DNA from 3 places in the Streptomyces sp. Root1310 genome. Region 2 is predicted to be linked to each of the others. Evidence: riboswitches for the same ligand, from Rfam matches in the RefSeq annotation. Region 2 holds a riboswitch; each other region holds the start of a gene.

Region 1 (7,588 bases), on a different contig from region 2:
GCGCCGGGATGGGCGCGCTGACGGCGGCCGCCCGGCTGGCCGTCGCGGGCCACCGGGTGACGGTGTACGAACGTGCGCAGACGTACGGCGGAGCGGTGCGCCGCTTCGAGCGGGACGGGTTCGGTTTCGACACCGGCCCCGGTCTGCTGCCCCTGCCCGCCGTCTACCGCGACCTCTTCGTCAAGACCGGCAAGGAGCCGCTGGAGGCGTGTGTCGAGCTGGTCCAGGTCGATCCGTCCGCACGGCACGTCTTCGCGGACGGCACCGAGGTATCGCTGCCGAACGCCTCGCGCGCGGGGGTCGTCACCGCGCTGGACGCCGCGCTCGGGGCGCCGGCCGGGCAGCGCTGGGGCGACTTCCTGGTCCGGGCCCGCGAGGCCTGGGACCGCACCCGCCGTCCGCTCCTGGAGGAGCCCCTGTGGGACGACTGGTCGGTGCTGGCCGCCCGCGAGCCCTACCCGGCGGTCCCGCACAAGCGCCTGCTGCGCACCCGCCGGGCGGGCACCCTCGCCGAGGTCGGCACCTGGGAGCTGCGTGACCCCCGGCTCACCGCGCTGCTCGATGGCCACGCGCTCGCGTACGGCCTGGACCCGCGGGTCACCCCGGCGAGCGCGGCCGTGCTGCCGTACATGGAGCACGCCTTCGGCACCTGGTACGTGCGCGGGGGGATGCGGGAACTGGCCCGAGCGGTCCACGAGCGGTGTCTGGCCCGCCGGGTGGAATTCGTCTTCGGCGCGGAGGTGACCCGGATCCTGGAGAAGGACGGCCGGGCGGTGGGCGTGGAACTCGCCGGGGGCGAGGTGCGGGAGGCTGACTTCGTGGTCGCCCCCGGCAGCGCCGGCGGTCTGCCCGCCCGCGCGGACGGCGAGGTCGCTCCCCAGCGGGACCTGCCGAGCCGGCTGACCGTGCTGCTCGCGCTGCGCGGCGCCCGGCCGGAGGGGACCGCGCACCGGACGGTGGTCCACTCGGTGGACCGTGACGGCGAGTTGGAGAGTCTCTTCGGTACGGCGCCGTCAGTGCCCGCGCGGCCGACGGTGACGGTCCTGCGGCCCGACGACCCCGCCCTGGTCCCGGACGGCGCCCACGAGGCCGTCACGCTGGGCGCGGTGGTGCCCGCGGGCGCGGAGATTCACGACGCGCACGTGGACGTGCTGATCGCCGTGGCCGAGCGAGCCGTCCCCGGTCTGCGCGACCGCGTCCTGTGGCGCGAGACGCGCACCCCCGCCGACATCGCGCGGGAGACCGGCGCGGCGGGCGGGGCGGTCCCGGCGCCGGCCCTGGCCGCGGCCGGCGGGCGGCTGCTGCATCCCGCCAACTCCACAGGTCTGCAAGGGCTGTTCACCGTCGGTGGCTGGTCGCACCCGGGCGGCGGACTGCCGCACGCGGGGATGTCGGGCGCGCTGGTGTCCGGGCTGATCGTGGAGGGCCCGCAGTTCCGGGGCTCCCAGTGAGCCACCGGGGTTCCCGGCGGCGGCCCTGACCCCAGCAGACGTTCCGGGGAGGACGCGCGGCCGTCAGAACCGGTACTGCTCGTCGTAGCCGGTGCCCTGGCCGTGGCCCTGTTGCCGGCCGTCGCCCTGGTACGGGTACTGCTGCTGCTCGGGCGGGAGTTCGCCGCCCAGCGGGTCGTCGGTGCTGCGCTGTTGCGGGACCCAGACGCCGCCGGCCGGGGTCTCCCCGTAGCCGCCGGTGCCGTACTGCTCCTGGCCGTAGCCCTGCTGCCCGTACTGCTGCTGGCCGTAGCCGGCGTCGTAGGAGCCTCCGCCGTAGGTCTGGGTGCCGATGTACGGGTCGGAGTAGGCGGCGTACTGCTGCTCGCCGGTGGCGTCGTAGCCGTACTGCTGCTGGTGGTACCCGTTGTACGTGTCGTACCCGTAGTTCTGGTCCGTGCCCTGGGCGGCCGTCGCGTACTGGTCCTGGGGCTGGCCCTGCGACTGGCCCTGGCCGCCCGCGGCCGCGTACGCGGTGTCGCTGTATATGCCGTAGGAGCCGGTGTCGTCGGGCAGGGGCTGCGGCTCGTACACGGACGTGGTCTCGGCGGCCGAGGGGTCGGTGCCGCGGGCCGCGGGTGTGAAGACGTCGTCGCGGTCGTAGTCGTCGTCGCCGAAGGCGCTCTTGTCGCCGAAGCGGTTCCCGTCCTGACCGAACGTCACGTCGTCGGTGCCGTACTGCGCGTCGGAGCCGATACCGGCCTCGCCCGCCTCCAGGCCGGAGACCTCGAGTGTCGGGTCCTGGCGCTCGGCCTTGCCGCGGCGCCGCTTGGTGACGGTCCCGCCCTCACCGTCCGTGTCCGCGTCCCCGCGCCGGAAGGCCCAGCCCTCGGCGAAGCCGCGGCGGAACGAGAGCGTGACATAGGTCTGGCCGACCGCGAAGGCGGCCGCGCCCAGCGCGATGACGACGACCGACGGGATCAGGACACCGAGGACCACGCCGAGGAAGCCGACGAAGGCCAGCAACCGCCAGCGCAGCCGCGCCTTGTACTGCAGCAGAACCTCGCCGAGCAGCCACAGCGCGACAAAGCCAAACGCGATGTAGAGGACCGTCCAGCCCATGTACGCCCCTCTCCCAGTGGCCGCTACGCAGTGTGTCGTATGTGAATGCGACCGGTCTAGGCCTGCGGCGGATGGTGCAGGCCCAGGTTCTCGTAGATTTCCAGCGTCGCCGTGGAGTTGTTGAGCGTGATGAAGTGCAGTCCGGGCACTCCCTCGGCCAGCAGCCGTGCGCAGAACTCCGTGGCGAAGTCGATGCCAATGGAGCGTACAGCGGCCGGATCGTCTTTGGCTGTGAGGATCCGCTCTTTCAGGGCGGCCGGGAAGTGGGCGTTGCTGAGCTTGGGCAGGCTTTCCAGCATCTTCACACTCGTCACCGGCAGGACCTCGGGGATGACCGGAGTCACACAGCCGGCCGCCTCGACGCGGTCGCGCAGCCGCAGATAGGACTCGGGCTCGAAGAACATCTGCGTGATGGCGTAGTCGGCGCCGGCCCGGCACTTGTCGACGAAGTGCGTGACGTCCGTGTCCCAGTCGCCGGAGCGCGGGTGCATCTCGGGGAAGGCGGCGACACCCACGCAGAAGTCGCCCGACTCCTTGATGAGCCGGACGAGTTCGGCGGCGTACGTGAGGCCCCGGGGGTGCGGTACCCACGCGCCCATGGGGTCGCCGGGCGGGTCGCCGCGCACGGCGAGCATGTTGCGGATCCCGGCGTCGGCGTACTGGCCGATGATGTTGCGCAGCTCGGCGATGGAGTGGTCCACTGCGGTGAGGTGCGCGACCGGCGTGAGGGTGGTGTCGACGACGATCTGCTGGGTCTCCCTGACCGTGGTCGCCCGGGTGGAGCCGCCGGCGCCGTACGTCACCGAGACGAAGTCGGGGGCGACCGCCTCGACCCGGCGCAGCGCGTTCCACAGGCTCCGCTCACCCTTGGGCGTCTTCGGCGCGTAGAACTCGAACGAGTACGTCGTCTTGCCGGTCGCGAGGATGTCGCGCACGGTGCGCGCGCGGTCCGTCCTGGTGGATGCGGTTCCTAGGGCCATACCCGCAGGTTAGCCAGGGGTGGGCGGTCCCCCAACCCGATGCGGGAAATTTGCCCGTTTTGTCGACTTGTTGTCCACCCCTTGGGACAGCCGTACCAGACGTGTCAGAGGTGTCGGTCAGAGGTGTCGGACGTGCCGGCCGTGCGCCCGAACCACCGGCCGGGGCCGAGCGGGTCACGCCTCGCGCAGGCGCTTCGCGAACTCCGCCGCCGCGGCACCCGGGTCGTCCGCGTCCGTGATCGCCCGGACGACGACGACCCGGCGGGCGCCCGCCGCCAGTACCTCGTCCAGGTTGCCGAGGTCGATGCCGCCGATGGCGAACCAGGGGCGGTCGGTGCCCAGGGCGGCCGTGTGCCGCACCAGGTCGAGGCCGGGGGCGGGCCGGCCGGGCTTGGTGGGGGTGGGCCAGCACGGGCCGGTGCAGAAGTAGTCGACACCCTCCTGGACGGCGGCGGCCCCGGCCTCCGCCTCCGTGTGCGTGGAGCGGCCGACGAGGACCTCCTCGCCGAGGATCGCGCGGGCCGCGGGGACCGGCAGGTCGCCCTGGCCGAGGTGGAGCACGTCGGCGGCGGCCGCGTGCGCGACGTCCGCGCGGTCGTTGACCGCGAGCAGCCTGCCGTGGCGGGCGCAGGCGTCGGCGAACACCTCGAGGTGCTCCAGCTCCTCGGCCGCCTCGATGCCCTTGTCACGCAGCTGGACGATGTCGACACCGCCCGCGAGGACCGAGTCCAGGAACTCCGGGAGGTCGCCCTGGCGGGTGCGGGCGTCCGTGCAGAGGTACAGCAGGGCGTCGGCCAGGCCGGCGCGGGCGGTGTCGGACATACGGAATTCCCCCCAGGGCGGTGGCGTACGGGAGCGAGCGGCCCCCGTACGCCGTGCGTGTCGGTTCGTACGCGTCGTACGCGGTCAGACGGCGAGCGCCTGGGCGCGGCGCTTCACCTCCGTGCCGCGATTCTCACTCAGGGCCTGCGCGGGGGTGCCGGGCAGGCTCGGGTCGGGGGTGAAGAGCCACTCGAGCATCTCTTCGTCCTTGAAGCCGTCGTCCCGCAGCAGGGTCAGGGTCCCGACCAGGCCCTTGACCACCTTGTCCCCGTCGATGAAGGCGGCGGGGATGTGCAGCGCGCGGTTCTCGCCTCGGCGTACGGCGATGAGCTGGCCGTCCTTGATCAGCTGTCGGACGCGGATCACGTCGACATCCATCATTTCCGCGATGTCGGGCACGGTGAGCCAGGCGGGGACGAGAGCATCGGTCTTTGCGTCAATCTCGGTCACGGGAACAAGCCTGCCATCTGCCGCTGACAGTCGGAAACCGGGCCGGTCCAACCAGGCGGTCAGACCGCCGCCGTCGCGGCCTTCAGAGGCCTCGCCGGGTCCGCGAGGAGCCGTGGGTTCATGGGCGTGCCCGCCTGGATCAGCCGCTTGCCCTGGGCGAGGTCGCGCGCCCGGCCCACGGCCAGCAGGGCGACCAGCCGGTCGTCGCGCAGCCAGCACACCGACCAGGCCGGTCCCGACGGGTCGCCGCGCCACAGCACGTGGTCGGCGGCGGCGTGGTGCCCGGCGTACTGGACGAAGCGGCCGAACTGCTCGGACCAGAAGTACGGGACCGGGTCGTACACGGCCAGGGGCTCGTCGGTGGCGGCGCCCACGATGTTCGCCGCGACCGTGCGCGGTCCCTGGAGGGCGTTGTCCCAGTGATGCACGAGAAGCCGCTCGCCGTACCGCCCCGAGGGGAAGGAGGCGCAGTCGCCGACCGCGTACACATCGGGCACGGAGGTCCGCAGATGGACGTCGGCCACGACCTCGCGGTGGGCGCCGAGCGCGACGCCCGAGCCCGCCAGCCAGGCGGTGGCGGGGCGGGCGCCGATGCCCACCACGACGGCGCCCGCGGGCAGCCGGGTGCCGTCGTCCAGGACGACCGCGCCGGGCTCGACGCGCTCCACGCGCGCGTGGGTGCGCAGCTCGATGCCGCTGTCGGCGTACCAGGTGGCCATCGGGGCGGCGACCTCGGCGGGCAGGGCCCCGGCCAGCGGCCGGTCGGCGGCCTCGACGACGGTGACCTCGCAGCCTGCCTCCCGCGCGGCCGTGGCGAACTCGGCGCCGATCCAGCCGGCGCCGACGACCACGATGTCGTGCTGCCGGGCGAGCACGGGACGCAGCCGTTCGGCGTCGTCCAGGGTGCGCAGCAGGTGCACGCCGGGCACGCCCTCGGCACCGGGCAGCCGGATCGGCTCGGCGCCGGTGGCGAGGACGAGGACGTCGTAGGGGACGGGCCCGGCCTCGGTGTCCAGCTCGTGGTCGGCGGGGCGAAGGCCGCTGACCTCGCGGCCGAGCACCAGCTCGATGCCCAGGCCCTCGAAGTCGACGTCGAAGGCGGAGCCCTCGGCGTTGCCGAGCAGGACGGCCTTGGACAGCGGGGGCCGGTCGTAGGGCTGGTGGGGCTCCGCGCCGATCAGTGTCACCGTGCCGTCGAAGCCCTGTTCCCGCAGGGCCACGGCGGTCTGCACCCCGGCCATGCCCGCGCCGACGACCACCACGCGCCGCCCGGACGGACCGCCTTGTTCCTGCCTCTGCTCGCTCACCTGATCACCTTAGGCGGCTGACGAATCGTCAGTCAGCCGTCGTGCGTCGTGACCTGCTCCACAACGCTGGTGCCGCTGCCCTCCTGCGACTCCCACGCCCAGCTCTCCTCGAGCCGCACCCGTCCGTCCGCGAGCTCCACGACCGTCGAGACGCAGTGCCCCGAGGACGTCGTCCCGTCGTGCTTGAGCTGTACGTACCGGAAGTCGAGCCGGTCTCCTTCCCTGGTACCCACCAGATGCCCGCGTACGACGTCACCGCCCGTGTACTCCGCCCAGATCGCGCCGCCGCGCTCGTGGTAGGTGAAGCGGGTGCGGGTGCCGACCTGGCCCGGGGCCTGGTCGGCGACGGGCGCGAGGACGAGGCCGTCCAACGAGCGGGGCATGACGAAAGGCTCCCTTACAGAGGCGCCGGACCACGGGCTAGGGTGGCCAACCTAGAGCACACGCGGGAGTCCGGACGCACCGGGCTGAGAGGGAGGCTGGCGGCCTCCGACCGTCGAACCTGATCCGGGTCATGCCGGCGAAGGGAGGGGCTGGACGCCCATGTCGTCTCCACGTACGTCAGACGTCCTCGTCATCGGGGGCGGGATCATCGGGCTGGTCACGGCCTGGCGGGCCGCGCAGCGCGGCTTCGCCACGGCGGTGGCCGACCCGGCACCGGGCGGCGGGGCCGCCCAGGTGGCGGCCGGGATGCTGGCCGCGGTCACGGAACTGCACCACGGCGAGCAGACCCTGCTCGGCCTCAACCTGGCCTCCGCCCGCCGCTACCCGGAGTTCGCGGCCGAGCTGACGGAGCTGACCGGGCACGACCTCGGCTACCGGCGCTGCGGCACGCTCGCGGTCGCGCTGGACTCCGACGACCGCGCCCACCTGCGCGAGCTGCACGCACTCCAGCAGCAGTCGGGGCTGGAGTCGGAGTGGCTGTCCGGGCGGGAGTGCCGGCGCCTGGAACCGCTGCTGGCGCCCGGGGTGCGCGGCGGACTGCGGGTCGACGGCGACCACCAGATCGACCCGCGGCGGCTGACCGCGGCGCTGGTGGCCGCGTGCGAGCGGGCCGGGGTGTCCTTCCACCGCGTACGGGCCGAGCGGCTGTCCGTCGTGGGCGAGTGCGCCACGGGGGTCGTCACCCGGGACGGTACGGCCCTGGCGGCGGGGCAGGTGGTGCTCGCCGGCGGCAGCCTGAGCGGACGGCTCGCGGGGGTGCCGCAGGACGTGCTGCCGCCCGTACGGCCGGTGAAGGGCCAGGTGCTGCGGCTGACCGTGCCGCCGCGGTACGCGCCGTTCCTGAGCCGGACCGTGCGGGCCGTGGTGCGCGGCAGCCAGGTCTACCTGGTCCCCCGCGAGAACGGCGAGCTGGTCGTGGGCGCCACCAGCGAGGAGCTGGGCTGGGACACCACGGTGACGGCGGGAGGCGTGTACGAGTTGCTGCGCGACGCCCATGAGCTGGTCCCGGGGATCACCGAGCTGCCGCTGACGG
Region 2 (7,588 bases):
AACTACACCGCCGCTGACGTCAAGAAGCTCCGTGAGCTCACCGGCGCCGGCATGATGGACTGCAAGAAGGCGCTGGACGAGGCCGAGGGCAGCGTCGACAAGGCCGTCGAGGCGCTCCGGATCAAGGGCCAGAAGGGCGTCGCCAAGCGTGAGGGCCGCTCCGCCGAGAACGGCGCCGTGGTCTCGATCATCGCCGACGACAACTCCTCCGGCGTCCTCGTCGAGCTGAAGTGCGAGACGGACTTCGTCGCCAAGGGTGACAAGTTCCAGGCCGTCGCCAACGCGATCGCCGAGCACGTCGCCAAGACCTCCCCGGCCGACCTCGAGGCGCTGCTCGCGTCCGAGATCGAGGCCGGCAAGACCGTCCAGGCGTTCGTGGACGAGGCCAACGCCAACCTCGGCGAGAAGATCGTGCTGGACCGCTTCGCGCAGTTCGCCGACGGCTTCGTGACCGCGTACATGCACCGCACGATGCCCGACCTGCCCCCGCAGATCGGTGTCCTCGTCGAGCTGGACAAGCCGAACGCCGACGTCGCCAAGGGCATCGCCCAGCACATCGCCGCCTTCGCGCCGAAGTACCTCTCCAAGGAGGACGTGCCGGCCGAGGTCGTCGAGTCCGAGCGCCGCGTCGCCGAGGAGACCACCCGCGCCGAGGGCAAGCCCGAGGCCGCCCTGCCGAAGATCGTCGAGGGTCGCCTCAACGGCTTCTTCAAGGACGCCACGCTGCTCGGCCAGCCGTACGCGCTGGACAACAAGAAGTCCGTCCAGAAGGTCCTGGACGAGGCCGGTGTCACCCTGAAGCGCTTCACGCGCATCAAGGTCGGCATCTGAGTCCGTGCCGCGATCGACGCTCCGGCCCGATAGGGTCGGACGCAGTCGTCCGGTACGCCGTCACGCGTGTGTGTGACGGACGACAGCAGATCTGACGAGGAGGCCATTGCCGCGCACGGGTTGGAACACCCCACCGGCAATGGCCTTCTTCGCATGTGCACCACGTGAAAGAGGCGGGATCTCCCATGACCACCAAGGCCCAGAAGAGCGACGACGGCAAACTACGCGGCCGGTTCATGCTGAAGCTGTCCGGGGAGGCATTCTCCGGTGGCGGGGGCCTGGGCGTGGACCCCGACGTGGTGCACAAGATCGCCCGCGAGATCGCCGCCGTCGTCCGTGACGGGGCCGAGATCGCGGTCGTGATCGGCGGCGGCAACTTCTTCCGCGGCGCCGAACTCCAGCAGCGCGGCATGGACCGGGCCCGCTCGGACTACATGGGCATGCTCGGCACCGTCATGAACTGCCTCGCCCTCCAGGACTTCCTGGAGAAGGAGGGCATCGACAGCCGCGTGCAGACCGCCATCACCATGGGCCAGGTCGCCGAGCCGTACATCCCGCTGCGTGCCGTGCGGCACCTGGAGAAGGGCCGTGTGGTCATCTTCGGTGCCGGTATGGGCATGCCGTACTTCTCCACCGACACCACCGCCGCCCAGCGCGCCCTGGAGATCGACGCCGAGGCGCTGCTGATGGGCAAGAACGGCGTGGACGGCGTCTACGACTCCGACCCGAAGACCAACCCGGCGGCCGTCAAGTTCGACTCCCTCGGCTACGGCGAGGTCATCACCCGGGACCTGAAGGTCGCCGACATGACCGCGATCACGCTGTGCCGCGACAACAAGCTCCCGATCCTCGTCTTCGAGCTTCTGACCGAGGGCAATATCGCTCGTGCCGTCAAGGGTGAGAAGATCGGCACGCTGGTGGGTGAGCAGGGCAGCCGGGCCTGACCGGCAGAACCCCGTGGAACCCCGGTTTCGTACGACAACACCTGACCGGGGGACGGACCCTGGCCGGGGGATGGACAATGTCCTGCCGGTCGGGAACCGTGCAGGAAGAAGACGCGACGCAGCCGGCCGCCGCCTCCGCAAGGAACCGCAGCCGGGCCTACTCAAGACACGCAGGAGCAAGTGGTGATCGAAGAGACCCTCCTCGAGGCCGAGGAGAAGATGGAGAAGGCCGTCGTGGTCGCCAAGGAGGACTTCGCCGCGATCCGCACCGGCCGTGCGCACCCGGCGATGTTCAACAAGATCGTTGCCGACTACTACGGCGCACCGACGCCGATCAACCAGCTGGCTTCGTTCTCCGTGCCGGAGCCGCGCATGGCGGTCGTGACCCCGTTCGACAAGACCGCGCTGCGCAACATCGAGCAGGCGATCCGCGACTCGGACCTGGGCGTCAACCCGAGCAACGACGGCAACATCATCCGAGTGGTGTTCCCCGAGCTGACCGAGGAGCGCCGCCGCGACTACATCAAGGTCGCCAAGGGCAAGGGTGAGGACGCCAAGGTCTCCATCCGCGCCGTCCGCCGCAAGGCCAAGGACGCGATCGACAAGCTGATCAAGGACGGCGAGGTCGGCGAGGACGAGGGCCGCCGTGCTGAGAAGGAGCTCGACGACACCACCGCGAAGTACGTCGCCCAGGTGGACGAGCTCCTGAAGCACAAGGAAGCGGAGCTGCTCGAGGTCTGATGAACGACTCTTCCTGGGGCTCACCGCCACACGCCGGGTCGCGGGCCGGGTACTGGGGGCCCGTCGACCAGGGGCCTGTCCAGGGGGCCGCCCCGGCGGGTCCCGCGTACGATGCGCCTGAGGCGCAGCAGACTCGCCCCATGCCCATCGTCCCCGACGTACCCGCGCGCGGCGGAAACCAGGATGACGACCGGGGGGCCGCTCGGCCGGGCGGCCCCTCGTTCCCGGACCGGCCCTACGGCAACCAGCCGTACGGCGACGCCGCCCACGGCCACGACACACCGTCGGCACAGCCCCACGCGGCGGTGCCGCAGAATCCGGAGCCCATGCCCGACGCCTCTCACCCGGCGCCCGCACCCCAGAAGAAGAGTGCGGGCCGAGACCTGGGCGCGGCCATAGGTGTCGGGGTCGGGCTCGGTGTGGTGATCATCGCGTCGCTGTTCGTCGTCAAGGCCGTCTTCATCGGCGTGATAGCGATCGCCGTCGTCGTCGGTCTGTGGGAGCTGACCAGCAGGCTTCAGGAACGCAAGGGCATCAAGGCGCCGCTCGTGCCGCTCGCGGTCGGCGGTGCGGCGATGGTCGTCGCCGGATACGTCCGCGGTCCCGAGGGAGCCTGGGTCGCCATGGCCCTCACCGCGCTCGCGGTGCTGGTCTGGCGGATGACCGAACCGCCCGAGGGCTACCTGAAGGACGTCACCGCCGGCGTCTTCGCGGCCTTCTACGTCCCGTTCCTGGCCACGTTCGTGGCCCTGATGCTCACGGCCGACGACGGGGCGTTCCGCGTCATGACGTTCCTGGTCCTGACGGTCGTCAGCGACACGGGCGCGTACGCCGTCGGCTGGCGCTTCGGCAAGACCAAGCTCGCTCCGCGCATCAGCCCGGGCAAGACCCGCGAGGGCCTGCTCGGCGCGGTGTCGTTCGCGATGGTCGCCGGCGCGCTGCTGATGCAGTTCGTGATCGACGACGGCACCTGGTGGCAGGGCCTGCTGCTCGGCCTCGCCGTCGCGGCCAGCGCCACGCTCGGCGACCTCGGCGAGTCCATGATCAAGCGGGACCTGGGCATCAAGGACATGGGCACGCTGCTCCCGGGCCACGGGGGCATCATGGACCGCCTGGACTCGCTGCTGCCCACGGCTCCCGTGGTGTGGCTGCTGCTCGTCCTGTTCGTGGGCTCCGGCTGACCCACCCCGCACGACAGGCTCGTACGGGCCCCCTCCTCGCGCCTCGGGGAGGGGGCCCGTCGCCGTACGGTGCCGCCGCTCCGGCTTCGCGTCCTGTCGCCGTGTGACCCGGCGGTTTTCCGCTCCCGGCCGCCGACGATCGCGCCGGACGGCTCGCAGCGGGGGCCACTTATTCGATCTGCGACACTGGAGGGGTTATGCCTGCACCCGGAGAACTCACTTTCGTCGCCCCCCGCGGAGCCAAGAAGCCGCCGCGGCATCTCGCCGACCTCTCGCCCGCCGAGCGTAAGGAGGTCGTGGCGGAGATCGGGGAGAAGCCGTTCCGTGCCAAGCAGCTGTCGCAGCACTACTTCGCGCGGTACGCGCACGACCCGGCGGAGTGGACCGACATCCCCGCCGGCGCACGCGAGAAGCTGCGTGAGGCGCTGCTGCCGGACCTGATGTCGGTCGTGCGGCACCTGTCGACGGACCAGGGGACCACCCGCAAGACCCTGTGGCGGCTGTTCGACGGCACGCTCGTGGAGTCGGTGCTGATGCGCTACCCGGACCGGGTGACGATGTGCATCAGTTCGCAGGCCGGGTGCGGGATGAACTGCCCGTTCTGCGCGACCGGGCAGGCGGGACTCGACCGCAATCTGTCCACCGCCGAGATCGTGCACCAGATCGTCGACGGGATGCGGGCGCTGCGGGACGGGGACGTGCCCGGGGGGCCTGCCCGGCTCTCCAACATCGTCTTCATGGGGATGGGCGAGCCGCTCGCCAACTACAAGCGGGTCGTCGGTGCCATCCGCGCGCTCACCGACCCGGCTCCGGACGGGCTCGGGATCTCGCAGCGGGGCATCACCGTGTCGACGGTCGGGCTGGTGCCGGCCATCCACCGGTTCTCCGACGAGGGCTTCAAGTGCCGGCTCGCGATCTCCCTGCACGCGCCGGACGACGAGCTGCGCGACACCCTCGTCCCCGTGAACACACGGTGGAAGGTGCGCGAGGTGCTGGACGCCGGGTTCGAGTACACCGAGCGGTCCGGGCGCCGGCTGTCCATCGAGTACGCGCTGATCCGCGACATCAACGACCAGGCCTGGCGTGGTGACCGGCTGGGGAGGCTGCTGCGCGGCAAGCCCGTGCACGTCAACCTCATCCCGCTCAACCCGACCCCGGGCTCGAAGTGGACGGCGTCGCGGCCCGAGGACGAGAAGGCCTTCGTCGAGGCGATCGCCGCGCACGGGGTGCCCGTCACGGTGCGGGACACCCGTGGTCAGGAGATCGACGGGGCGTGCGGTCAGCTCGCGGCCACCGAGCGGTAGTCTGACCTCGGTATCAGTACATCTTCATATTCCGACAGGGGAGCGCCACAGCGCTGAGAGTGCGGGAGAGTCCGCAGACCCTCTGAACCTTGCCCAGGTCATTCTGGGTAGGAAGTTCGGTCATCACTCAAGCTGTTGCGCCCTGCCCGGGTGCCGGCGGAACCTTCCGCGGGTACCCGGGCAGGGCCGCGTCTCTTCCTGGTCAACCCAGGAGGAAATCCAGTGCACACCAGGACGTTCGTGGCCGCGGCCGTCGGCCTCGGCCTCGTCACGCTGTCCGCCTGCGGATCGTCGGACGACGACGGTTCGGCGGCGAAGTCCAAGACCGTCACCCTCGTCAGCCACGACTCGTGGGCCGTCTCCAAGAACGTGCTCGCGGACTTCGAGAGGAAGTCCGGCTACCGGGTGAAGGTCCTCAAGGACGGCGACGCCGGGCAGGCCGTCAACAAGGCCGTCCTCACCAAGGACAACCCGCAGGGCGACGTCTTCTTCGGCGTCGACAACACGCTGCTGTCGCGCGCCCTCGACAACGGGCTGTTCCAGTCGTACGAGGCGAAGGGCGCGGACCAGGTCCTGCCCGCGTACCGGGCCGACCAGAAGAAGCACCGGGTCACGCCCGTCGACACCGGTGACATCTGCGTCAACTACGACAAGGCGTACTTCAGCGCGCACAAGCTGACCCCGCCCGCCTCCTTCGACGACCTGCTGAAGCCCGCGTACAAGGACCTGCTGGTCACCGAGAACGCCGCCACCTCCTCCCCGGGGCTGGGATTCCTCCTCGGGACCGCCGCGAAGTACGGCGACGAGGGCTGGGCCGACTACTGGAAGAAGCTGAAGGCCAACGGCGTGAAGGTGGTCGACGGCTGGGAGCAGGCCTACAACGAGGAGTTCTCCGGCTCCGCGGGCGGGAAGAAGGCGGGGGCCGACCGGCCGCTCGTCGTCTCGTACGCCTCCTCGCCGCCCGCCGAGGTCATCTACGGAGATCCGAAGCCGGCCACGGCCCCGACCGGCGTCTCCACCGGCACCTGTTTCCGTCAGGTCGAGTACGCGGGCCTGCTCAGCAACGCCGCCAACCCCGAGGGCGGCAAGGCACTCCTCGACTTCCTGCTCACCGCGGAGTTCCAGCAGGACATGCCGCTCAACATGTTCGTCTACCCGGTGCGGAAGGGGGCCGCGGTCCCGGCGGAGTTCACGCAGTACGGCCCGCAGGCGAAGGACCCCGAGACCCTGGACCCGGCGAAGATCGCCGACAACCGTGACGACTGGGTCAAGTCATGGACCTCGCTCGTACTGAAGTGACCGGGCGCACGGCCCGCGCGGGGAACGCGGCGCGGCTCGGGCTCATGGCCGTGCCCGTCGCGTTCTTCGCGGTCTTCTTCGCCTACCCGGTGGCCGCGATCGTCGCCCGGGGGCTCGGCTCCGACGGGGGCTGGCGCTTCGGGCGGCTGTGGGACGTGCTCGCGCAGTCCGACATCCGGCACGTCCTGTGGTTCACCACCTGGCAGGCGCTGGCCTCCACCGTGCTCACGCTCCTGGTCGCGCTGCCCGCCGCGTATGTCTTCGCCCGCCTGGAGTTCCCGGGCAAGCAGGTGCTGCGCGCCGTCGTCACCGTCCCGTTCGTGCTGCCGACGGTCGTCGTCGGCACCGCGTTCCTGGCGCTCGTCGGGCGCGGCGGACTGCTCGACGACCTGTGGGGCGTACGGCTGGACACCACGGTGTGGGCGATCCTGCTGGCGCACGTGTTCTTCAACTACGCGGTCGTCGTACGGACGGTGGGCGGGTTGTGGTCGCAGCTCGACCCGCGGCAGGAGGAGGCGGCGCGGATGCTCGGCGCGTCCCGCCTGACGGCGTGGCGCACGGTCACCCTGCCCGCCCTGGGGCCGGCCGTCGCCGCCGCCGCGCTGATGGTCTTCCTCTTCACCTTCACCTCTTTCGGCGTGGTGCAGATCCTCGGCGGCCCCACCTTCTCCACCCTCGAGGTGGAGATCTACCGGCAGACCTCCGAGATCTTCGACCTGTCCACGGCCGCCGTGCTCACGATCGTCCAGTTCCTGGCCGTCGGCGCGATCCTCGCGGTGCACGCCGCAACCGTGCGGAGGCGGGAGACCGCGTTGCGGCTGGTGGACGCGTCGGTCACGGCGCGGCGGCCACGCGGCGCCGGGCAGTGGGCGCTGCTCGCCGGAGTGCTCGGCACGATCGCCGTGCTGCTGGTGCTGCCGCTGGCGGTGCTGGCGCAGCGCTCGCTCGACGCGCCCGGCTTCGCTTACTACCGGGCGTTGACCAGTGAGGACGGCAATGTCTTCCTGGTCCCGCCGATCGACGCGATCGGCAACTCGCTGCAGTACGCCGTCACCGCGACCGCGATCGCCGTGGCCGTCGGCGGGCTCGCCGCGGCCGCGCTCACCCGGCGGGACGCCGGACGGCTGGTCCGCGGCTTCGACGCGCTGCTGATGCTGCCGCTGGGCGTCTCCGCGGTGACCGTCGGCTTCGGGTTCCTGATCGCGCTCGACGAGCCTCCGCTGGACCTGCGCGGTACGTGGATCCTGGTGCCGCTCGCGCAGGCGCTGGTCGGTGTCCCCTTCGTCGT
Region 3 (7,588 bases), on a different contig from region 2:
GCGGCCGGGCCGTGACTGTGACTGTGGCCGTGCGCATGCCCGTGCCCGCCGCCGGAACCGGAGCCTGAACCGGAACCGTGCCCGTCACCCGGGCCATGGCCGTGTCCGCCGCCGTGGCCCCCGCCGGGACCGCTACCGGGGCCGCCGCCATGACCACCGTCGTGACTCTGCCCATGACCGTGGTCGCGGTCGAAGCCATATCCGTCACCGGGGCCGGGACCAGAGCCGGAACCAGAGCCGGGACCACGTGCAGGACGAGGGCCCGGGCCAGGACGAGGGCCGGAACCGTGGTCGGGGCCGTACTCCTGCCCGGGCCCGTACACCTGCCCGGGTACGGGTACGACGGGTACGTCCCCGTACCCGTCAGGCCCGTCGTACCCGCGACCGTTCCCGTATCCCTGGTCGTTCCCGGGCCCTTGCCCACCCTGGAATTCCTGCCCGCTCCGGTATCCCGGGCCGGTCCCGGGCCCTGGACCGTGTCCATGACCCCGGCCACTGCCCGCCCCCGGCTGCGCCTGAGACCCGGACCGCGTCCCGGACCCAGGCTGCGACCCTGGGCCTGAGCCGCGGCCTTCGACCGAGCCGGGTCCATGACCGCCAGGGGTTCCGACGCGTCTCAGCCCGCCGAGCCCGCCCGCGTATCCCGGCCCGTGGCCGGGACTGCGCGGATGATCGTGACCGTCGTTGAAGTCGCGGTCGCCTCTCGGGCCGGGGCCGGAACCGCTCCCAGAACCGCTTCCGGAGCCATTGCCGGAGCCATCGCCGGGGCGGCCGGCGGAGCCCGGTCGGCGGGGCGGCTCGGGCGGCGGATACGGGGGCTGGTGTGTCGTGGTCACCGACCGATCATCGCAAGAACGACCCGGGCCCCCTGTTCACCGCGCCAGAATTGACGCTAGCGTGGAGGCAACCTTTGCACACGCGGGAGCTCGGAGCACCGGGCTGAGAGGGCGCTGACCTCCGTCTTCGCGATGTTTCACGTGGAACGTCTCTCGATTCGAGTGATGTTTCACATGAAACATCGGCAGGCGGTAGCCGCTGCGTCGACCGCCGAACCTGTTACCGGGTAATGCCGGCGTAGGGAGTAGGTCTCATGACCAACAAGGACGCACGCACGCCTGCCTTCACGCAGAACGCGACCAGCGAAAGCACGGTCGACGGGAACGCCTCGGAGGCCGGGAAGTCCATCGGCTGGCACAAGGGGTACGTCGAGGGCACCCGCCCCGACCTACAGGTGCCGGTCCGTCAGGTGCATCTCACCAACGGGCAGTCGGTCAGCCTGTACGACACCTCCGGCCCGTACACCGATCCACTCGTCGAGACCGACGTCCGCAGGGGCCTGTCGCCGTTGCGCGAGAACTGGATCATCGCCCGGGGCGACACCGAGGAGTACGCGGGCCGGCCGGTCCGCCCCGAGGACGACGGCGTCAAGCACACCTCGCCCCGCGGCGGTCTGCGCAACCTCGACGCGGTCTTCCCGGGCCGTCCGCGCCTGCCACGCCGTGGCCGGGACGGCGAGGCGGTCACCCAGCTCGCGTACGCGCGCCGGGGAGAGGTCACACCCGAGATGGAGTTCGTGGCCATCCGGGAGAACGTCTCCCCCGAGGTGGTTCGCGAGGAGATCGCGGCGGGCCGGGCCGTGCTGCCGGCCAACGTCAACCACCCGGAGATCGAGCCGATGATCATCGGCAAGCGGTTCCTGGTGAAGGTCAACGCCAACATCGGCAACTCGGCGGTGACGTCCTCCATCGAGGAGGAGGTCGAGAAGATGACCTGGGCGACCCGCTGGGGCGCCGACACGGTCATGGACCTGTCGACCGGCCGCAACATCCACACCACCCGCGAGTGGGTGCTGCGCAACTCCCCCGTCCCGATCGGCACGGTGCCGCTCTACCAGGCGCTGGAGAAGGTCGACGGCCGCGCCGAGGAACTGACCTGGGAGATCTACAAGGACACCGTCATCGAGCAGGCCGAGCAGGGCGTGGACTACATGACGGTCCACGCCGGTGTCCGCCTGTCGTACGTCCCGCTCACCGCCAATCGCAAGACCGGCATCGTGTCCCGTGGCGGCTCGATCATGGCGGCCTGGTGCCTCGCGCACCACAAGGAGTCCTTCCTCTACGAGAACTTCGAGGAACTCTGCGAGATCCTCGCCGCCTACGACGTCACGTACTCGCTGGGCGACGGCCTGCGGCCGGGTTCCATCGCGGACGCCAACGACGCGGCGCAGTTCGCGGAGTTGCGGACACTCGGGGAGCTCAACCGGATCGCGAAGCGTTTCCATGTTCAGACGATGATCGAGGGCCCGGGCCATGTCCCGATGCACAAGATCAAGGAGAACATCGACCTTCAGCAGGAGATCTGTGATGAAGCTCCGTTCTATACGCTCGGCCCGCTGACGACGGACGTCGCGCCGGCGTACGACCACATCACCTCCGGCATCGGTGCCGCGATGATCGCCTGGTGGGGCACGGCCATGCTCTGCTATGTCACGCCCAAGGAACATCTGGGCCTGCCCAACCGTGACGACGTGAAGACCGGCGTCATCACGTACAAGATCGCCGCCCACGCAGCCGACCTCGCCAAGGGGCATCCCGGTGCGCAGGAATGGGACGACGCCCTGTCCGACGCCCGCTTCGAGTTCCGCTGGGAGGACCAGTTCAACCTGGCCCTCGATCCGGACACGGCACGGGAGTTCCACGACGAGACACTCCCGGCGGAGCCGGCGAAGACGGCGCACTTCTGCTCGATGTGCGGGCCGAAGTTCTGCTCGATGAAGATCAGCCAGAGCATCAACGAGCGGTTCGGTGCCGGGGCGGCCGACGGGGCCTCGGCGGAGGAGATCGCCGAGGGCATGCTGGAGAAGTCGAAGGAGTTCGCGGCGAGCGGGAACCGGGTGTACCTGCCGCTGGCCGACTGACGTAGCGGACCGGCGCTGTCCCTTGTGGTCCGACTTCCGGGGGCGGCGCTGCGTCCCGACGGCACGCTCCTGGCGGTCGCCCAGGAGGAAATGATCGCGCTCGTTCGGTTGCCCCGGGGCGCCGGCTCGGCAGACTTGCCTCCATGACAGCGAGATCCCTGAGCAAGGGTGCCAATCTGCCGGTCGACGTGCCGGACGTACGGGTCGAACTCCGCTGGGCCGAAGGGGCCGGTGGGCCGGACATCGATGCCTCGGCCTTGCTGCTGGCGCAGGACGGGCGGGTGCGTGACGACAGGGACTTCGTCTTCTACAACCAGCCGCTGCACGCGTCCGGCGCCGTGCGGCACCTCGGCAAGCGGCGCGAAGCCGGTGTCTGGACCGACACCGTCCAGGTCGACCTCCGCTCACTGGAGGGCGCCATCACGCGTGTGGTGCTGTGCGCGTCGGCCGACGGGGGCACGTTCGGCCAGGTGACCGGCCTGACGTTGAGACTTCTCGGTGGGGACGGGAGCTCCGAAGTGGCCCGCTTCGAGATGCAGGCCGACACGGAGACGGCGTTCATCGCCGGTGAGCTGTACCTGCGCGAGGGCCGCTGGAAGTTCCGGGCGGTCGGGCAGGGGTACGCCTCCGGGCTCGCGGGGGTGGCCACGGACTTCGGGATCACGGTCGACGACGAGCCGGAGCAGGCGGTCACCCCACCGAGCCGTTCGGCGGCGACCCCTCCGCACCGCCCGGCGGTCACCCCATCCGCCGCTGCCTCACCTGCGGTCACCCCACGGCCCACCACCCCACCCGTATCCGCCCCACCCGCGCCCGCGCCCACGCCACCGACAACCGCCCCGCCGTCGGGCCCCCGTCTGACCAAGGGGGAGGAGCGGCTTCCCGTCGACATGCGGAAGCGGCTGTCGCTGCGCAAGGAGCAGGTCGCGGTCAGCCTGAGCAAGCGAGGGGCGGTGGGGATCAGCGCGCGGGTCGTGCTCGTCCTCGATGCCTCCGGGTCCATGGCGTTCCTGTACTCACGCGGTGTGGTGGCGGACGTCGTGGAGCGCATGGCCGCGGTGGCGGCAGAACTCGACGACGATGGCGAGATGCAGGCCTGGACCTTCGCCAGCGATGCCGCCCGGCTTCCCGACCTGCGGTTGGGTGAGCTCCCCGAGTGGCTGCGACTGCATGTGCGGGTGGGCGAGATCAGTCTGTTCCGGCGGAGCAGGAAGCCGCGCAAGGGGATGGAGCCGGGGCAGGTCGACATGCGCTCGGTCGGCATCCAGAACGAGGAACAGAAGGCGATTGCCCAGGTCAGGTCGTATGTCCGGGAGAATCCGGCGGCCGCCCCGACCTTGGTGCTGTTCTTCTCCGACGGAGGGGTCTACCGCGACGCGGCGATCGAGCAGGAGCTGCGGGCGGCGGTCGAGGAGCCGATCTTCTGGCAGTTCGTGGGGCTCGGCCGGTCCAACTACGGCGTCCTGGAGCGGTTCGACACGCTGCCCGGACGCCGTGTCGACAACGTGGGCTTCTTCTCCGTGGACGACATCAGCACCCTTCCGGACCAAGAGCTCTACGACCGGCTGCTGTCCGAGTTCCCCAGCTGGATCACCGCAGCCGGCCGGGCGGGCATTCTCTGACCGGATGCGCGGATGCGCCGATGCGCCGACGCCTGGACGTACGACTCCGGGATGCCGCGCCGGTGACACCGAGCCGCACGGGGCAGCGCCGAGCACCGCAGGGCAGCACCGAACCGCGGGGCGGCTCTCCGTCAGAGCCGTCGGGCGTCGGGCGTCCGGCGCCCGGCGTACGGCTTGCGCTCCCCTCGGCGGGGTCGGCGGGGGCGCAAGCCGAGTGCCTATTCCGGCTGGTGTTCCGGGCCGCCGAAGTCCGGGCTGCTGTAGTCCGGGCTGCTGAAGCTCGGGCGCGGGCCGGTCGAGCGGCCGTCGTCCGGGCTGCTGAAGCCCGGACGGTCGTAGCCGATCTTCGGGAAGCGGCTGGTGGGGGCCGGTGGCGCCGGGTCGGTGTGCAGGGCGGCTGCCGTGCCGGGATCGGCGAGGGCCTCCCGGAGGAACGGCAGGATGCCGCGTTCCAGCAGGGCGTCTCGCCAGGCTTCCTTGGCCTGGTCGACCTCCCGGCTCAGTTCGCCGTACGGTCCGGCCTCCAGGGAAGGACGGTTGCGCAGGGCGGTGAGCAGCAGCGCGACGGTGGCGACGAGGATCGCGGCCACGGCCACGGCCCCGAACGTCCAGCCGGCGGCGACCATCGTCCGGGCGAACGCCTGCTCGGGGTCCAGCGCCCTGAGGAGGTAGCCGACGAGCAGGAAGATCACCGCGGCGGTCCCGGCGAGGACGGGGGTGAGGACGGCGGCGACGGCGCCCGCCCCGGCGGCTTCGGCGGCCTGCGCCGCCTCCCCCATCGTGGTGGCGAGCCCCATCGCGGCCACGCCCGGTTCCGCGGAGACGGTCTCGGACGGGGACGACGGGGTGGACGGCGCGGGGTGGCGCAGCTCCTCGCGGACCTTCACGTAGTGCTGGTACTCGGCCGCCGCGGCCACCGTGATGAGTGCGGAGGCGTTGAGTGCCATGGTGCGCAGCTGTTCGGGGTTGAGCCGCTGTCCCACTGCGGCCAGTTCCGGGTGGTGTGGGGCGGAGCGCAGCGCCTCGTCGAGGATCCGCTCGTACTCCTGGCGGTCCTCGCTGTTCAGGTGCTGCGGAACGCTGTTCATCTGCATCCCCCGATGCTCCGTAGGGCTTGGGGCTCGCATGCCAACGAGCCGTCGGGCAGAAACGGAGGGGAGCCTGCTACGGATAACCCGATGGTAGAGCGGTGACGGCATGAGGTGACAGGGGGTTTGCCGAAATTGGCCCCTGGCCTGCGATGTCGCCGACGGCTCCACAGTGGGGTACTTCTGCCCCGGGAACTGCCCCGGGAATACTCAGTTTTCCAGGGGCAGTTGCTGGACCAGCAGTTTTCCGGCCATCGTCACGCCGCCGTCCATCGCGATGGCCAGCCCGTCGGCGTAGACGTGCGGTCCCTCGACGTGCGGACCGCCGTTGTCCTCGCCTTCCTCGGAGCCGACTTCGCCCAGCAGGTAGGGAATCGGGCTGTGGCCGTGAACGATGCGGGTGCCGCCGTACGTATCGAGCAGGGAGCGTACGGCGTCGGCGCCGCCCTCGTCGCGGAAGGAGAAGCGCTTGGTGAACTTGCGGAACAGATCCCACACCTCGTCCGCGTCGTTGCGCGTGATCGTCTCGCGGACGGTGTCGTTGACCGCCTCGATCGAGTCGCCGTAGTCGAGGTAGGCGGTGGTGTCGGAGTGCACGAGCAGGTGGCCGTCGACCTCCTCGACCGCGTCGAGGCGGGCCATCCACTGGAGATGGTGATCCTGGAGACGGTCCATGTCGTACTTCTGACCGCCGTTGAGCAGCCAGGCCGCCTGGAAGGTGGCCGTGCCCGCGCCGGAGTTGACGGGCGTGTCGCCGAAGCGCTTGGCACCGAGCAGCAGCAGTTCGTGGTTGCCCATGAGGGCCTTGCAGTACCCGCCGGCCGCGGCGGCCTCCGCGGACAGCCGCATGACGAGGTCGATGACGCCGATGCCGTCCGGCCCGCGGTCGGTGAAGTCGCCGAGGAACCACAGCCGGGCGGTGCCCGCGCACCAGTTGCCCGCGGAGTCGACCAGGCCCTTCTCCTGAAGCGCGGCCACCAGTTCGTCGAGGTAGCCGTGGACGTCGCCGACGACGAACAGCGGTCCCGGGCCGGTCGCTGCCTGCGGGGCCTGGACGGCTGCCGGGTCCACGGCCACCTGGAGGGTGTCGCCTCGCCGGCTGATGACGGGCAGGTCGCGCTGGGTGGGCGTGTAGCCGTCCGGGTGCTCCAGCGGCTCTTCGAGAGGCGGCGCGGCGTTGCCCGGTTCCGTGCCGGGGTCGTACGGACCGGTCTCGTGGACGTACGCGGGCACCCGGAAGTCGCGCAACGTCGCCGTCCGCTCCACCTCGGGTCCCTGACCGGCCCCCTGAGTCATCAGACCCCTCCACCATCGCGCCGCATCTGCACCCTTCGGGCTGCCTGGTCGCAGCGGCCCGCGGTGCCGTGCGTCCATCATAGGAATGCGGATCGTGCCGTGTGATGACCCAGGGGTGGTGAATCGGAGCAAGGCTCCAGTTCATCGCGGCTTTCGCCCCGATTGGGCCGGGCTTCGGCAGTCCGCACTCACCCGGCGCGCGCCTTGCCCGCACCCGCCCCCCACCCCCGCGGGCTGCTCCGTCGGACGGACCGGGGGGCCGCGTCGGCCGGGCAAGGGTCGTTTCGGCGGCCGCGGCGAGGTCGATGAGACGGTTGTGACCGAAGCGACGCCCGATGTCTCCAGCACCGCCGGAAATCGCCCGTACGTGCCTCTTGCCAACTTTCGTTGACGCGGCCCACCCGGTCTCCGCTCGGCCTCCGCCCGGTCCGCCCCCCCCGCAGTCTCGGACCGCACGGTCCGGCCGCCCCAGCCGCCGCGAACGGATCTCACGTCCGCTCCCCGCCGCCCCCGGACAAGCCGCCGCTCCCCACACACCGCACCATGGCGTCGGCGTCGGCGGTGGGGAGCGGCGGCGGGTTACTTCTCCTCCGGTGCCCGCGGGGGGCTGACCGTGGTCCGAGGGGGGCGTCGTTGCGAAGAGGTGCGTACGAACAGTTCGGTGG

What was found. Region 2 has a riboswitch for thiamine pyrophosphate ahead of ASD48_RS11635 (thiamine ABC transporter substrate-binding protein). Riboswitches for the same ligand answer to the same signal wherever they lie in the genome.
Region 1: linked by a shared signal. The riboswitch ahead of thiO (glycine oxidase ThiO) and the one ahead of ASD48_RS11635 (thiamine ABC transporter substrate-binding protein) in region 2 are both predicted to bind thiamine pyrophosphate.
Region 3: linked by a shared signal. The riboswitch ahead of thiC (phosphomethylpyrimidine synthase ThiC) and the one ahead of ASD48_RS11635 (thiamine ABC transporter substrate-binding protein) in region 2 are both predicted to bind thiamine pyrophosphate.

The regions. Positions count from the first base shown of each region.
Region 1 is NZ_LMEQ01000001.1:407,824-415,411, forward strand. It holds gene ASD48_RS01865 (NAD(P)/FAD-dependent oxidoreductase) at 1-1,451, shown strand, start outside; gene ASD48_RS01870 (hypothetical protein) at 1,515-2,552, opposite strand; gene metF (methylenetetrahydrofolate reductase [NAD(P)H]) at 2,609-3,532, opposite strand; gene thiE (thiamine phosphate synthase) at 3,707-4,354, opposite strand; gene ASD48_RS01885 (Rv2175c family DNA-binding protein) at 4,439-4,804, opposite strand; gene ASD48_RS01890 (FAD-dependent oxidoreductase) at 4,864-6,111, opposite strand; gene ASD48_RS01895 (hypothetical protein) at 6,144-6,494, opposite strand; TPP riboswitch at 6,547-6,657, shown strand; gene thiO (glycine oxidase ThiO) at 6,655-7,588, shown strand, end outside.
Region 2 is NZ_LMEQ01000003.1:133,778-141,365, reverse strand. It holds gene tsf (translation elongation factor Ts) at 1-831, shown strand, start outside; gene pyrH (UMP kinase) at 1,017-1,775, shown strand; gene frr (ribosome recycling factor) at 1,959-2,516, shown strand; gene ASD48_RS11645 (phosphatidate cytidylyltransferase) at 2,516-3,697, shown strand; gene rlmN (23S rRNA (adenine(2503)-C(2))-methyltransferase RlmN) at 3,895-5,001, shown strand; TPP riboswitch at 5,028-5,133, shown strand; gene ASD48_RS11635 (thiamine ABC transporter substrate-binding protein) at 5,224-6,300, shown strand; gene ASD48_RS11630 (iron ABC transporter permease) at 6,276-7,588, shown strand, end outside.
Region 3 is NZ_LMEQ01000033.1:292,199-299,786, forward strand. It holds gene ASD48_RS37505 (YibE/F family protein) at 1-323, opposite strand, end outside; TPP riboswitch at 909-1,098, shown strand; gene thiC (phosphomethylpyrimidine synthase ThiC) at 1,091-2,917, shown strand; gene ASD48_RS37515 (VWA domain-containing protein) at 3,061-4,539, shown strand; gene ASD48_RS37520 (hypothetical protein) at 4,758-5,633, opposite strand; gene ASD48_RS37525 (metallophosphoesterase) at 5,838-6,923, opposite strand; gene ASD48_RS37530 (LacI family DNA-binding transcriptional regulator) at 7,503-7,588, opposite strand, start outside.